DNA from 3 places in the Mesorhizobium sp. BR115XR7A genome. Region 3 is predicted to be linked to each of the others. Evidence: riboswitches for the same ligand, from Rfam matches in the RefSeq annotation. Region 3 holds a riboswitch; each other region holds the start of a gene.
The links. A riboswitch is a leader RNA that binds a small molecule or an ion and turns the genes downstream of it on or off. The one in region 3 is predicted to bind thiamine pyrophosphate.
Positions count from the first base shown of each region.

Region 1: it holds a riboswitch for thiamine pyrophosphate, as region 3 does, so the genes downstream of both, thiB (thiamine ABC transporter substrate binding subunit) here and LB557_RS07395 (YkoF family thiamine/hydroxymethylpyrimidine-binding protein) in region 3, are expected to answer to the same signal.
Region 2: it holds a riboswitch for thiamine pyrophosphate, as region 3 does, so the genes downstream of both, thiC (phosphomethylpyrimidine synthase ThiC) here and LB557_RS07395 (YkoF family thiamine/hydroxymethylpyrimidine-binding protein) in region 3, are expected to answer to the same signal.

Region 1 covers NZ_JAIUHW010000005.1:332,416-336,955, forward strand. Annotated here, with positions in the region: gene thiQ (thiamine ABC transporter ATP-binding protein) at 1-380, opposite strand, end outside; gene thiP (thiamine/thiamine pyrophosphate ABC transporter permease) at 373-2,001, opposite strand; gene thiB (thiamine ABC transporter substrate binding subunit) at 2,070-3,068, opposite strand; TPP riboswitch at 3,112-3,226, opposite strand; gene LB557_RS13405 (thiamine diphosphokinase) at 3,313-3,972, shown strand; gene LB557_RS13410 (ABC-F family ATP-binding cassette domain-containing protein) at 3,974-4,540, shown strand, end outside.
Region 2 covers NZ_JAIUHW010000014.1:175,424-179,963, forward strand. Annotated here, with positions in the region: gene queC (7-cyano-7-deazaguanine synthase QueC) at 1-89, shown strand, start outside; gene queD (6-carboxytetrahydropterin synthase QueD) at 89-445, shown strand; gene queE (7-carboxy-7-deazaguanine synthase QueE) at 442-1,179, shown strand; TPP riboswitch at 1,460-1,576, shown strand; gene thiC (phosphomethylpyrimidine synthase ThiC) at 1,681-3,516, shown strand; gene thiO (glycine oxidase ThiO) at 3,513-4,514, shown strand; gene thiS (sulfur carrier protein ThiS) at 4,483-4,540, shown strand, end outside.
Region 3 covers NZ_JAIUHW010000003.1:111,955-116,494, forward strand. Annotated here, with positions in the region: gene LB557_RS07380 (ABC transporter substrate-binding protein) at 1-512, opposite strand, end outside; gene LB557_RS07385 (ABC transporter ATP-binding protein) at 532-1,272, opposite strand; gene LB557_RS07390 (ABC transporter permease) at 1,269-2,132, opposite strand; gene LB557_RS07395 (YkoF family thiamine/hydroxymethylpyrimidine-binding protein) at 2,095-2,703, opposite strand; TPP riboswitch at 2,694-2,807, opposite strand; gene LB557_RS07400 (hypothetical protein) at 3,083-3,391, shown strand; gene LB557_RS07405 (formyltransferase family protein) at 3,450-4,502, opposite strand.

The sequences.
Region 1 (4,540 bases), on a different contig from region 3:
CGCGCAAGCGCATCGGCGATCGCAGCGCGATCGCCTTCGGCCAGCCGCAACGATGGCGAACGGCCGAGCCCGACATTCTGCTCGACGGAAAGATGCGCGAAAAGGTTGTTTTCCTGAAAAACCATCGACACTGGCCGCGTCGCCGGTGGCGCGGTGCTGACATCGGCCCCGCCGATCAGCACGCGGCCGGATCGCGGCGGCTCGAAGCCGGCCACCAGATTGAGCAGCGTCGACTTTCCGGAGCCGCTCGGTCCCATGATGGCGGTGATTTGCCCCGCCGTGAACTCGGCATCGAAGGTGAACAACGTCTCGCCATAGCTGAACGAAACCTTGTCCAGCCGCACCGAAACCCCTTTGCCGCCAGCCGCCCCGTCAGACATTGCGGGCCGTCTCCTTTCCCAGCCGGTCCGCTGCCAGCACCAGTGCCAGGCAGACAAGGCCGAGCAGCAGCGCCAAGCCGGCGGCGTCCTCGGTTCGGTAGCTGCCCATGCGCGCCAGGAGAAGGTAGGGCAAGGTCTGCACGGAATCACTGCCGAACAGGGCGATGACGCCGAGATCGCCGAGCGACAGTGCCATGGCGAAGGCAAAAGCGGTGGCCAGCGGGCGCCGCAACGTCGGCCAGTCGACCAGCCACAGTCTTGACCAGCCGGAAATTCCAAGCTGCGCGCAAAGCCGCTCGTGACGCTCGCTTGCCGCATCATAGGCGGGACGGATGGCGCGCAGCGCAAAAGGCATCGCCATGACAGCGTTGACGGTGACGACCATGAGCGGGGCGATGGCTAACACATCGCCGACATGGCGCAGCAACAGGAACCAGCCGGCGCCGACGACGATCGGCGGCACGACCAGGACAAACCCGGCGCCGGTATCGGTGGCATGTTCGAGCAGTGTCCTTGCCCCGAAGCGGCGGTTCGACGCCAGCGCCCTGCGCGCCATGGTCAATGCCAGCGAAAGCATCACCGAAAGCAATGCCGAAAGGAAAGCGAGCACGGCACTGGTCAGCGTCGCCTGACGGACAGTGGCCTCGCCTGCAAGCCGGCCGAGGTCGGCGCCAAGGCCGGCCGCCACGGTCGCCGCCATCGGCCCCGCAACGAACAGCAAGGCCAACACGATGAGCGTCGCGTTCAGCCAGGCTTCGGTCCTGTTGACGGAGAGGTAGCGGCGCGGCGCGACCGGCAGGTTGACGTCGCCGACGACGTCGGCTCCGAGTCGGGTCAACGCCAGCACCACGATGAAGGTCAAGGCGATCTGCAGCAGCGTCAGAGCGACAGCCCTCGCGGGATCGAAATCGAAGCGCAATGCCTGATAGATGCCGACTTCGAGCGTCGTCGCGGCCGGCCCGCCGCCGAGCGTCAGCACGATGGTGAAGGATGTGACGCACAGCATGAAGACAAGTCCGGCGACCCCGGGCAGCGCGGCACGCAGCGTCGGCCACTCGATCAGCCGGAATGCCGGCCGCGCCCCCATGCCGAGCTGGCTCGCCAGCCGCCACTGGTCGGAGGGAATGGTCCGCAGCGCCTCGAGGAGCAGACGTGTGGCCAGCGGCAGGTTGAAGAAGACATGGGCGACGAGAATGCCGGACAGGCCATAGATGCCCGGCCAACCCTGGCCGCCGACGGCGCTGAGAAAGCCGGAGAAATAGCCGGCGCGGCCATAGAGCGCCAGGATACCGAGCGCCGCGACGATGCCCGGCAGCGCCAGCGGCACGGCGAAGAGCTGCAGGATGAAGGCACGGCCGAAAAACCGTGGATGCCGCGACAGCGCCCGCGCCACGAGCAGGGCCGGCCCGACCGAGAGCAGCGTCGACAGGGCCGCCTGCCAGAGCGTGAAGCGCACGACCCGGAACAGGTAGAGATCGAACGCAGCCCAAGCGCCGGAAAAATCGCGAGCACCTTCGACAAGCAGCCCCGCAAACGCTCCGCCGATCAAAATGGCGATGGCGGCGAGCCCTATCACGCCGGCTGTGATGCGGGGATCAGAGCGGGTTTGCACACCGCACATCAACGATTGGGTGAAGCTTAGGGAGCATCGCCGGAGAGCGTTCATCTCACGAGATTAGCCCACAAAACCTACTTGCTCATCACCGCCAGCCATTCATCGACCCAGGCTTTGCGGTTGGCCGCGACCTCCTCCGGGCTGAACAGCAAGGTCTTGGTCGGCTTGACCAGCTTGTCGAAGGCGGGGTTGAGCGGCTTGTCGGTCTTCCCGGCCGGGAACATCCAGTTGGTCTCGGGGATGGCGTCCTGGAATTTCGGCCCAGTCATGAAGGCCATGAACTTTTCCGCCAGCGGATTCTTGGCGCCGGTCGTGGTGATGCCCGCGACCTCGATCTGCAGATATTCGCCTTCCTCGAACGACGCCGCCTGATAGCGCTCGGTGTTCTCGGCGACCATGTGGTAGGCCGGCGAGGTGGTGTAGGACAGCACCATCGGCGCCTCGCCCTTGGTGAACAGGCCATAGGCCTCGCTCCAGCCCGGCGTCACGGTCAGCACCTTGGTCTTGAGCTTGGCCCAGGCCTCCGGCGCCTTGTCGCCGTAGACCGACTTCACCCACAACAGCAGGCCGAGACCGGGCGTCGATGTGCGCGGGTCCTGGATGACGATCTTGTCGTCGGCGCTACCCTCCACCAAATCCTTCAAGCTCTTGGGTGGGCTCTTCAGCTTTTCAGTGTCGTAGACGACGGCGAAGTAGCCGTAATCGAACGGGACAAAAGTGTTGTCGGTCCAGCCGCCCGGCACGTTGACGTCCGTTATTGCGCCATGTGGCGCGAACAGGCCCGAGGCCTTGGCATCGGCGGTGAGATTGGTGTCGAGGCCGAGCACGATGTCGGCCTTGGTCGAAGCGCCTTCCAGCTTGACGCGGTTGAGCAGCGCCACGCCATCGGCGACCGAGACGAACTCGAGATCGCAGCCGCATTCTGCCTCGAATTCCTTCTTCACCACGGGACCTGGACCCCAGTCGGCGGTGAAGCTCTCATAGGTGTAGACGGTCAGCTTGTCCTTGGCCAAGGCCGGCCCGGACAGGGTTACTGCCGTGGCGGCGACCAGAGAATATAAAAACGTGCGCATCGGCGCCTCCTTCGTTTGCGTTGAAAGGAATTGAGGCGTCGGAGTGTCCGAAACGTCTAATCCCTCCGCCGGTACAAACCGGATCAGGTTCAGCGGGTTGGCGAGACTGCCTCTCAGCCGGCCCGCGAAATTCGCGTCCGGCACCCCGTTAGAGCGTTTCGACACATAGGCCGGGCCGATGACCCGCGCAAGTGGGACTTTGCCGCCTTCCGTTTCCCGTGCCGGGCTGGTAAGGCGACGGGATATGAGCACATTCACCATCCTGCTTGGCGGCGACCTCATCCGCACGCCTCGGCTCGACCGCCAGGTCGAAGGCTCGCGCGTCATCGCTGCCGACGCCGGCATCGGCCATGCGCAGATGCTGGGCCTCGTGCCGGAACTGTGGGTGGGTGATTTCGACTCGGTCCCGGCTGATCTGCCCGCCGACCTCGCCGCCGTGCCGCGGCAAACCTTCCCGGCGGAAAAGGACAAGACCGACGGAGAACTGGCGATCGCGGCCGCACTGGAGCGCGGGGCGACCCGCCTTGTGCTGGCGGGCGCCTTCGGCGGCAAGCGCGCCGACCACGCCTTCCTGCATCTGGCGCTTGGCCTGCGGCTGGCCGAAGCCGGAATGGATGTGTTTCTGACCAGCGGCGCCCAGGAAGGTGTTCCCTTGCTGCCCGGCAGGGCCGGCTTCGATTATGCCGACGGCACGCTGTTCTCGATTCTCGGCTTCTCCGAACTCTCCGGCCTGACCGTCACCGGCGCCAAATGGCCGCTCGACAAGGTCGAGGTGGCGTTCGGTTCGTCGCTGACCATTTCCAACGAGGTCAAGTTCGGCAAGACCGGGGGCCGCCTCGACATCGCGCTCGGCCATGGCCGCGCGCTGCTGCTCGCCCATCCCTATCCATTGCCCGAAAGCTGACATGGCCCCGCCTCTTCTCAATCTCGACGGGATAAGACTGACCTTCGGCGGCGCGCCGCTGCTCGACGGCGCCGCCTTGACCGCTTCGGCCGGCGACAAGATCGCGCTGGTCGGCCGCAACGGGTCCGGCAAGTCGACGCTGCTCAAGATCGCCGCCGGCCTGATCGAACCACAGGACGGCGAGGTGTTCCGCCAGCCTTCGGCGACGGTGCGTTATCTGCCGCAAATGCCCGACATGGACGGCTTTGCAACCGTGCGCGCCTATGTGGAGGCCGGGCTCGGGCCCGCCGACGATCCCTACCGCGCCAGCTATCTGATGGAGCATCTCGGCCTGTCGGGCGAAGAACGGCCTGGCGACCTGTCCGGCGGAGAGGCCAGGCGCGCCGCGCTTGCCCGCGTCATGGCGCCGGAGCCCGACATCCTGCTTCTTGATGAGCCGACTAACCATCTTGATTTATCTGTCATCGAATGGCTGGAAGAAGAGCTCGTCCGGACCTCCTCGGCGCTCATCGTCATCTCGCATGACCGCCGCTTCCTCGAGCGCGTGTCGCGCGCCACAGTCTGGCTC
Region 2 (4,540 bases), on a different contig from region 3:
AAGCATTCGATCTGGCCGGCATCACCGACCCGACAGATTATGGGGACGCAGACTTCTGGCTCCACGCTATCCAGACAAGGAGCGCGTAATGTTCCACATTACCAAAGAGTTCCACTTCTCGGCCTCGCATCAGCTCACCTCCTTGCCACCAGGTCATCAGTGCGCACGTCTGCACGGCCACAACTACATCGTCGTAGTGGAGCTTTCAGGTGGCGAACTGGACGAACACGGCTTTGTGCGCGACTACCAAGATCTGGCGGCGTTCAAGCACTACATCGATGGGACCTTCGACCATCGGCATCTTAACGACGTGCTTGGGCATGACCATGCCACAGCGGAATACCTGGCCAGGCACTTCTACGACTGGTGCAAGGTGCGGCTACCCGAAACCTCCGCCGTGCGGGTGAGCGAGACGCCGAAAACCTGGGCGGAATACCGACCATGACTTGCGCGTTGCATCCCGGAATCCGGGTGAGCGAGATTTTTGGGCCGACCATTCAGGGCGAAGGCGTGCTGATCGGCTTGCCGACGGTGTTCGTAAGAACCGGCGGGTGCGATTATCGCTGTTCCTGGTGCGACAGCCTGCATGCGGTGGACCGTCGCTTCCGCCATGATTGGGAGATGATGTCTCCCGACGCGGTTTGGCAAAAGGTCATTGCGCTTTCCGGCGGTCAGCCCGTGATGGTATCGCTGTCGGGCGGCAATCCGGCCATCCAGCCGCTTAGCCAGTTGATCGACCGCGGGCATGGTGAGGGCTACCGTTTTGCATTGGAAACCCAAGGCTCGGTGTCTAAGCAATGGTTCGCGGATCTCGACGTGCTGGTACTAAGCCCTAAGCCGCCCTCAAGCGAAATGACGACAGATTGGGCCGCGTTCGACGCCTGCTTAGAGGCGGCGCAGGATAAGCCGCAGATGGCGCTCAAGCTCGTTGTCTTCGACGATGATGACTATGCCTATGCCAAAGACGCCGCGGCGCGCTACCCGCAATTACCCGTCTATCTGCAGCCCGGCAATCACACGCCGCCGCGTCCCGGCGACGAAGACGCGTTCATCGACATGGCCGGTGTGATGAGGCGCATGGAATGGCTGGTTGAAAAGGTGACTCGTGACAGGTGGTTCGAGGCGCGTGTACTGCCGCAGCTTCATGTTCTGCTCTGGGGAAACAGACGGGGCGTCTAGCCGAAGGGGAAGGATTGCCGACGACGAGCAAGACAGACATCTATAGCAATCTCACCCAACTGGGCGGCAGCAGCGTCGTTCCGGAAAGCCCCGAAAATACCGTGCTGGAAAAGGCACCGAATCCGCATGAGGGCTCGCCTTATTGGGGGCGCTTCACCGCTGCTCTGGGGCGTCACTTGCTCTCGATACTAGCATGCTTTTCCGCTGGGTTTGTTTGGTCGTCGATCACCGCTGCGGGACGAATGCGCTTGACAAAATAGCGCCGGCCCATTCAATTCGACGCATTCACCAGGGGAGTCCCGGCAAGGGGCTGAGATACTGCTGGCTTTCGCGGCGCAGTGACCCGTTGAACCTGATCCAGTTCATACTGGCGTAGGGACGGTGCAAGCGCTTTGCGGGAGTTCACGCCCGAAGACCTGTTTTGAACAGGTCGACAAAAGCGTCTTTTCATCCTTCCGGCACAGAACTGGGTCTCCAATGCATGAGCAAAGGAGCCTCAAGATGAATGCCCTCACCCCAGCCGTGTCGACGGGACCGCTGCCCGCCTCACGGAAGATTCACAAGTCCGGCGTCCTCCATCCGCACATCAAGGTGCCGATGCGCGAAATCTCCGTCCATCCGACGGCCGGCGAACCGCCCGTCATCGTCTACGATCCGTCCGGCCCCTATACCGACCCGATTGTCGAAACCAGCATCGAAAATGGCCTTGCCCGGCTTCGTAACGAATGGATCACAGCGCGCGGCGATGTCGAGGCCTATGACGGCCGCCATGTCCGGCCGGAGGACAACGGATTTGCGACCGGCGAGCGCCTGACGCCGGAATTTCTCACTCGCAACCGGCCACTCAGGGCCAAGCAGGGCAAGGCGGTGACCCAGCTCGCCTATGCGCGCGCCGGCATCATCACGCCCGAGATGGAGTTCGTCGCCATCCGCGAAAACCTCGGCCGCGAGATGCTGCGTGGCAAGCTTGAGCGTGACGGCGAAGCCTTCGGCGCGGCGATCCCAGACTTCGTCACGCCGGAATTCGTGCGCGATGAGGTTGCGCGCGGGCGTGCGATCATTCCCGCCAACATCAATCATCCCGAAAGCGAGCCGATGATCATCGGCCGCAATTTCCTGGTGAAGATCAACGCCAATATAGGCAATTCCGCCGTCACCTCCTCGATGGCCGAAGAGGTCGAAAAGATGGTCTGGGCGATCCGCTGGGGCGCCGACACGGTGATGGACCTGTCGACCGGCCGCAACATCCACAACATCCGTGAATGGATCGTACGCAATGCGCCGGTGCCGATCGGCACGGTGCCGCTCTATCAGGCGCTCGAAAAGGTCAACGGCATTGCCGAGGACCTTACCTGGGAGGTCTACCGCGACACACTGATCGAGCAGGCCGAGCAGGGCGTCGACTATTTCACCATCCACGCCGGCATGCGGCTGCACTACATCCCGCTGACTGTCGACCGGGTCACGGGCATCGTCTCGCGCGGCGGTTCGATCATGGCCAAATGGTGCCTGCAGCATCACCGGGAAAGCTTTCTCTACGAGCACTTCGCGGAAATCTGCGACATCTGCCGCGCCTATGACGTGTCCTTCTCGCTTGGCGACGGTCTTCGTCCCGGCTCGATCGCCGACGCCAACGACGCGGCGCAATTCGCCGAGCTGGAAACGCTTGGCGAGCTGACGCAGATCGCCTGGGCCAAGGATTGCCAGGTGATGATCGAGGGGCCTGGCCACGTGCCGATGCACAAGATCAAGGAGAACATGGACAAGCAGCTCGCCGTTTGCGGCGAGGCGCCGTTCTACACGCTTGGACCGCTGACGACCGACATTGCGCCGGGCTATGACCACATCACCTCCGGCATTGGTGCTGCCATGATCGGGTGGTTCGGCACCGCCATGCTCTGCTACGTCACGCCGAAGGAACATCTCGGCCTTCCCGATCGCAACGACGTCAAGATTGGGGTGATCACCTACAAGATCGCCGCCCATGCCGCCGATCTGGCGAAGGGCCATCCGGCGGCGAAAGTCAGGGATGATGCCCTCTCCCGCGCGCGCTTCGAGTTCCGCTGGGAGGACCAGTTCAACCTGTCGCTCGATCCTGAAACCGCGCGGTCCTTCCACGACCAGACCTTGCCCAAGGAGGCGCACAAGGTGGCGCATTTCTGCTCGATGTGCGGGCCGAAATTCTGCTCGATGCGCATTTCCCACGACATCCGCGCCGAGGCACAGAAGGAAGGCATGGCGGCGATGGCGGCGAAATATCGCGCGGGTGGCGATCTCTATGTGCCGGCTGACAAGACCGGCGTAGCACTCATGACAGGGGCGCCGGAGCCGTCATGAGGGTGCTGGTCAAAGGGGCCGGCATCGCCGGCCTCACCGTCGCCTTCGAACTCGCCACGCGCGGCGCGGCGGTGACCGTTGCGGAGACAAGGCATGGCCTCGGCGGCAATGCGTCGTGGTTCGCCGGCGGCATGCTGGCGCCATGGTGCGAGCTCGAAAGCGCCGAGCAACCGGTGCTGGATCTCGGACGCGATGCCGCCGACTGGTGGGAGGCGGCAACGCCCGGGCAGGTGACGCGGGCCGGAACACTGGTCGTGGCCGCGCCGCGCGACGCGGGCGAACTCGACCGGTTCGCCAGCCGCACGTCGGGTCATCGGCGCGTCGATGAGGATGAAATCGCATTGCTGGAGCCCGACCTCGCCGGCCGCTTCCGCCGCGGACTGCTTTTCTCCGACGAAGCCCATCTCGACCCGCGCCAGGCGATGGCGTTACTTCATGACAGGCTGGCGGCGATGGGAGTCGAATTCCACTTCTGCGCCGATGCCCAGGCTGTTTCCGGGTTCGATCGCCAGATCGACTGCACGGGAATAGCGACGGGCGACGACCGGCTGCGTGGCGTTCGTGGCGAGATGCTGATCCTGCGAACGCCTGAAGTCTCGCTGTCACGCCCGGTCCGTCTGCTGCATCCACGCTTTCCGCTCTATGTGGTGCCGCGTGCCGACCACCATTTCATGGTCGGCGCGACGATGATCGAGAGCCAGTCCAGTGGACCGGTCAGGGCGCGTTCGATGATGGAGCTTCTAGGTGCCGCCTATGCCCTCCATCCGGCCTTTGGCGAGGCCGAGATCGTTGAAACCGGTGTCGGCGTTCGTCCGGCCTTTCCCGACAACCTGCCGCGTATCGAGGCACTCGGAAACACGGTCGCGATCAACGGGCTCTATCGCCATGGCTTTCTGCTCGCCCCAGCCATGGCGCGCCAGGCGGCCGAGCTTGTCTTCAGTCACGACAAACCCGCGGAGTTTGCACATGAATCTGATCGTCAACGGCGAACCGCTTGAGACCGCCGCCACATCGCTGGCGGCGC
Region 3 (4,540 bases):
GAAGTGCCCAGCGTCACCGTCTCGAAATCGCCCTTGCCGCCGTCGTGACGGATGATGGTCGAGATCAGCGCGGTCTCCCAGGCGCTGCCGAAACCGCCATAGGTCAGGCCATCCAGATCTTTCGGGCTTTTGATGTCGCTGCGCGCGGCATTGAACACCAGCCGGCCTGTCTCGGACTGCACGACGGCATAGACGCCCTTCAGATCGGCCCCCGCGGTCTTCTGGGTGAACAGGCTGATGGTGCCGTTGATCCCGAAATCGGCGACATGGTTGGCGACAAGCGTGCCGGCACCGGTATCGCTGTAGGGCAGGATGTCGACCTCGAGGCCGGCTTCGCGATAAAATCCCTTATCGCGGGCGACGAACAGCCCAATGTGGTTGGTGTTGACCGTCCAGTCGAGGGCGACCGTGACCGTCCGCGTTGCCGCGAAGGAGCGGCTCGATCCGGTGATCAGCGGTACGCTGCCGGCAAGGGTGAGCAGCAGGGCTTGCCTGCGCGTCAAGTCAGTCATGGTCATGTCCTTCGGATGGCTAGGGGTTGAGCAAAATGTCGAGAATCTCGGCCTCGAGTGGCCCCGCCTGCCGCGTGGCCGCGCTGGCGGGATCGCGCGGGCGCGGCAGCGGCACCTTGATCTCGCGCACGACCCGGGCAGGCCGCGCGGACAGCACATAGATGCGGTCGGACAGGAACAGGGCTTCGCGCACGTCATGAGTGATCAGCAACGCCGTCCAGTGGTGGTGTCGCCACATCTGTTCGAGCCAGCGCTGCATGGCCGCGCGGGTCAGTGCGTCGAGCGCGCCGAACGGCTCGTCGAGCAGCAACATATCGCGTTCCTGCACCACGGTGCGTAAAAGCGCCGTGCGCTGGCGCATGCCGCCCGAGAGCTGCGCTGGAAAGTGCCACTCGAAGCCGGCAAGGCCGAACTCGGCAATCAGCGGAGCCACACGCTTCCGTGCCGCCTTGCGGCTGACGCCTTGCACCTCGAGTCCGAGCGTGGTGTTGTCGAGGATGCGCCGCCACGGCATCAGCGCGTCGCGCTGCGGCATGAAGGCGAAATGCCTGCCGTGATCGTCGAGCGGCACGCCGTCGAAGAACATCTCACCCTCGCCATGCTCGGCGCCGGTCAGAAGCTGGAACAGCGTCGACTTGCCGGCTCCCGAAGGTCCAAGGATCGAGACGAATTCGCCGGCATCGACACGAAGCGAAATGTCGGCGAGCACATCGAGCCCGCCAAACGCCTTGCGAACATGCCGCAATTCGAGCCGGCTCATGCTTCTGGACCTTTTCCGGCGCCTTGCCTGCCAGCGGCTCGTTCCCAGGGCATGGCAAGACGCTGCAGCAGCATCGTCAGCCCGAACAGGACAAGGGTGAGCGCTGCGCTGACGCAGACGGCGGCGAGCACCAGGTCGGGACGGAAATTGTTCTTGGCGTTGAGCATGTAGATGCCCAGCCCTTTGGCCGCGCCCGCATATTCGGCGAAAATGGCGCCGACCACGGCATAGGTGATGGATATCCTGAGGCCAGCGAAGAAATAAGGCAGCGCCGAAGGCAATCGTGCCAGCATGAAGACACGCCAACGCCCTGCTCCCATGGCACGCAGCATCTGACCGATCTCCACCTCGGTAGCCTCGTAGCCCTGCACCAGCGCGACCAGCATCGGGAAGAAGGTGACCAGCGCCACCAGCATGATCTTGGGCGTCAGCCCGAAGCCGAACCACAGCACCACCAATGGCGCGATGGCGACCAGCGGCAAAGTCTGGCTGACTATGAAGATGGGAAACAGCGCTCGCCGCAAAGGCTGGAAGAAGTCGACCAGCATCGACAGGGCGAAGGCGGCACTGAGCGAACAGGCAAAACCGATCAGCGTGGCGCGGACCGTGGGAATGGCGTTGTCGACCAAGGCTTCCCGATTGAGCATCGCCTGTTCGAAGACGCGCGAGGGCGCCGGCAGAACCGTCGGCTTGATGCCGGAAATGTTTGCGTACAGTTCCCAGGCCACGAGCACCAAACCGATCGATATCACGGCCGGCGCTGTTTTTGCGAAGAAGCCCGCGACGTTACGCGGGTTGAATGACGATGAGACCACGAGCGGTTCAGACGGCGGTGGGACTGTTGGCCGAGACCGTGACATCGAGGGTTACATGGCCGGCGCCGGGCCCGAAGCGGCAGAAGGCTTCATCGAGGGCCGAGAAGATCGCGCCGGCATCGCCGCGCAGCTTGGTGCAGAAATTCTTGGAGCGATCGTAGACGCCGGACTGCTTCAGGAAATCTATGCAGCCATAGATTTCGTCCATGTGGTCGTCAGTGCCCATCACATAGAGCGAGAACTGCGCCGCCGCCGGCTGGCCAGTGGCCGGCGCGCCGCGCACTGCGGTGATGGCGGCTTGCTTGCGCGGGCCGAGTGGCCCGGCAGGTCCGCCGAACGTGTCGGAGCGGCAGATCGGGTCATCCGGCTCGCCTGGGCAGCCACGCGAAATGGTGGCTGACAGCACGCAATGCCTGCCGCTGCCAGACGCGGCCACGAAAAGGTCGCGCAGCGCAGGGAATAACACCTCGGGGGGCCCGACCAGCAAGGTCGAAATGTCGTCGGTCTCGATCCTGAGCTTATCGCGGTACGGATCGAGCGCGCCGAGCGCGCCCAGAATGATGCCGACGAAATCGTCGGCCATTGGATATAGGGAAACCTGTGCGCCTGAAAACATCGCCCGCCTCGCTCCGCTGGTATTACCCAGATCAGCTTCTAGGGTCTGTGGGCTTGCCGCCCCCGTCTCAGCCCCGACCGTACGGAGCACCCCTGTGGATAGGCGCGTTAAAGCATCATTCGGACGGTTGGGAAAGCTGTTTTTTTGGCAAGCCGCGCCAAAGCATTGCCCGAGCTCCAGGACAATTGGGCATCGCCGGCGCGGAAATTTGTCTGGAACCTTCGCCATTCCGAGGGGTTGTCCCACCAGTCGCTGGACGCGATTCCAGGATCAATTTTCCGTTCGGGATTGTGTCAAAACAAGAGATAGAGCGGTTCATGATTTCCGCGAAACCGTGCACCGTTCCCGGCGACGAGTTCACAGAAAATGGAGACAAATCATGTTCATGAAAATCCTCGCGGCTTCGGCCTTCACCATTGCCGTTGCAACATCCGCCATGGCGCAAAGCAATAGCGCGGCGGGCGCGGATGGGTCCGGCGGCAGCGGCAAGTCCGTCACTGTGGACCCAAGCACCCCGGCTTCGCCCAGTACGATCGATCCGGGCGCGACCAACAGCACGACCACCACGCCGGGCGACATGAATTCCAATGCGGACAAGAATTGCCCGACCAACCCGCAGGGTGCACAGACGGACGCCAACGGCAACGCCACCGCGCCGACCGTGAATGACAACAACTGCGGAAAGTAGTTTGCCATCGCGATATGGGAACCGCGGACGCAGTTTCCACGGTTCCCACTATTGGGATTCAGTGTCCGCGACTACTCGCTGGCGGCTGTGGTGCCGCTTCACTGCCCACCCGGCCAAAGACCCTTAATTCAGCGTACGGTCTGCCGGCCCGGGGGCGTGGGAACGAGGCGTATATTTTCATCAGCCGTTTGAGCAGGCGCCCGTAGGTGAGGTGCCGAACCCGGCCGTTGGCAAGATCGAACTCCACCGTCCCCCATCGCCTTACCGGACCCTTTCCGGTTGGCGGACCCAGTCGCCTGACCTGGAAGGCCAGCCTGACCTGGCGGCCGGCGACATCCAGATAGATACCGGGTTTAGCGCCCAATACGTGCCACATCCGGGCAACGTGCCCGATCGACATGTCGGGCAAAATCGCCATGTGGTCCCGCTCAAGTCGAGCCCAGACGAAATCACCGGCTGGCTGCCGCATCCCCGACACCAGATTCTTGCAATAGGCTGGCGCCACCTCACGCACCAACCGGCGCATAGCGCTCGCCACGCTGTCCACCATATCCCGCCGCGACCTCCAGTCTGCTTCGGTGAACGGCACTTGTCCGAGGATGTCGCCGTCGTCGAAATTGGCCGACATCTTATGCAGTGTCACGCCGCCATGGACGGCATGCTGGCCATCCGCGACAAGACGATGGAGAGGATGTGGCCCCCGGTAATTGGGCAGCAGCGCCGGATGAAAATTAAGCCCGCCCTTGGGAAAGAGGTCGAGCAGCTGCTGTGGGATCAAGGTCGGGAAAGCGAAGCAGATCAGCACATCCGCGGCGATGTCAGGCAATTGCCGGGCAAGCTCGTTCCAGTCGTAAGGCCGGCGGAATTCGATCAGCTTTACCGGCGTGTTGCCGAGATAGCGCCTGAGCAAACGCCGGCGCCTCAGCCTGCGCCGAAAATTGCCAATGCTGAAGCCTCTGGATGGGCGTTGAAAACCAGGCACGATGATCGCACCAACACGGTTTCCCGCCTCGATCCATCCGGAAAGCAGCGGCCCGGTATAAGCAGAAACATCCAGGATGAAAATTGCAGTGAGTTGCCCGGCGCGGGCCGCAGGTTCCGAAGAAATCATCTTCTCAAGCCCAGCGGGGCAAGACGTAGCCTGCCCGC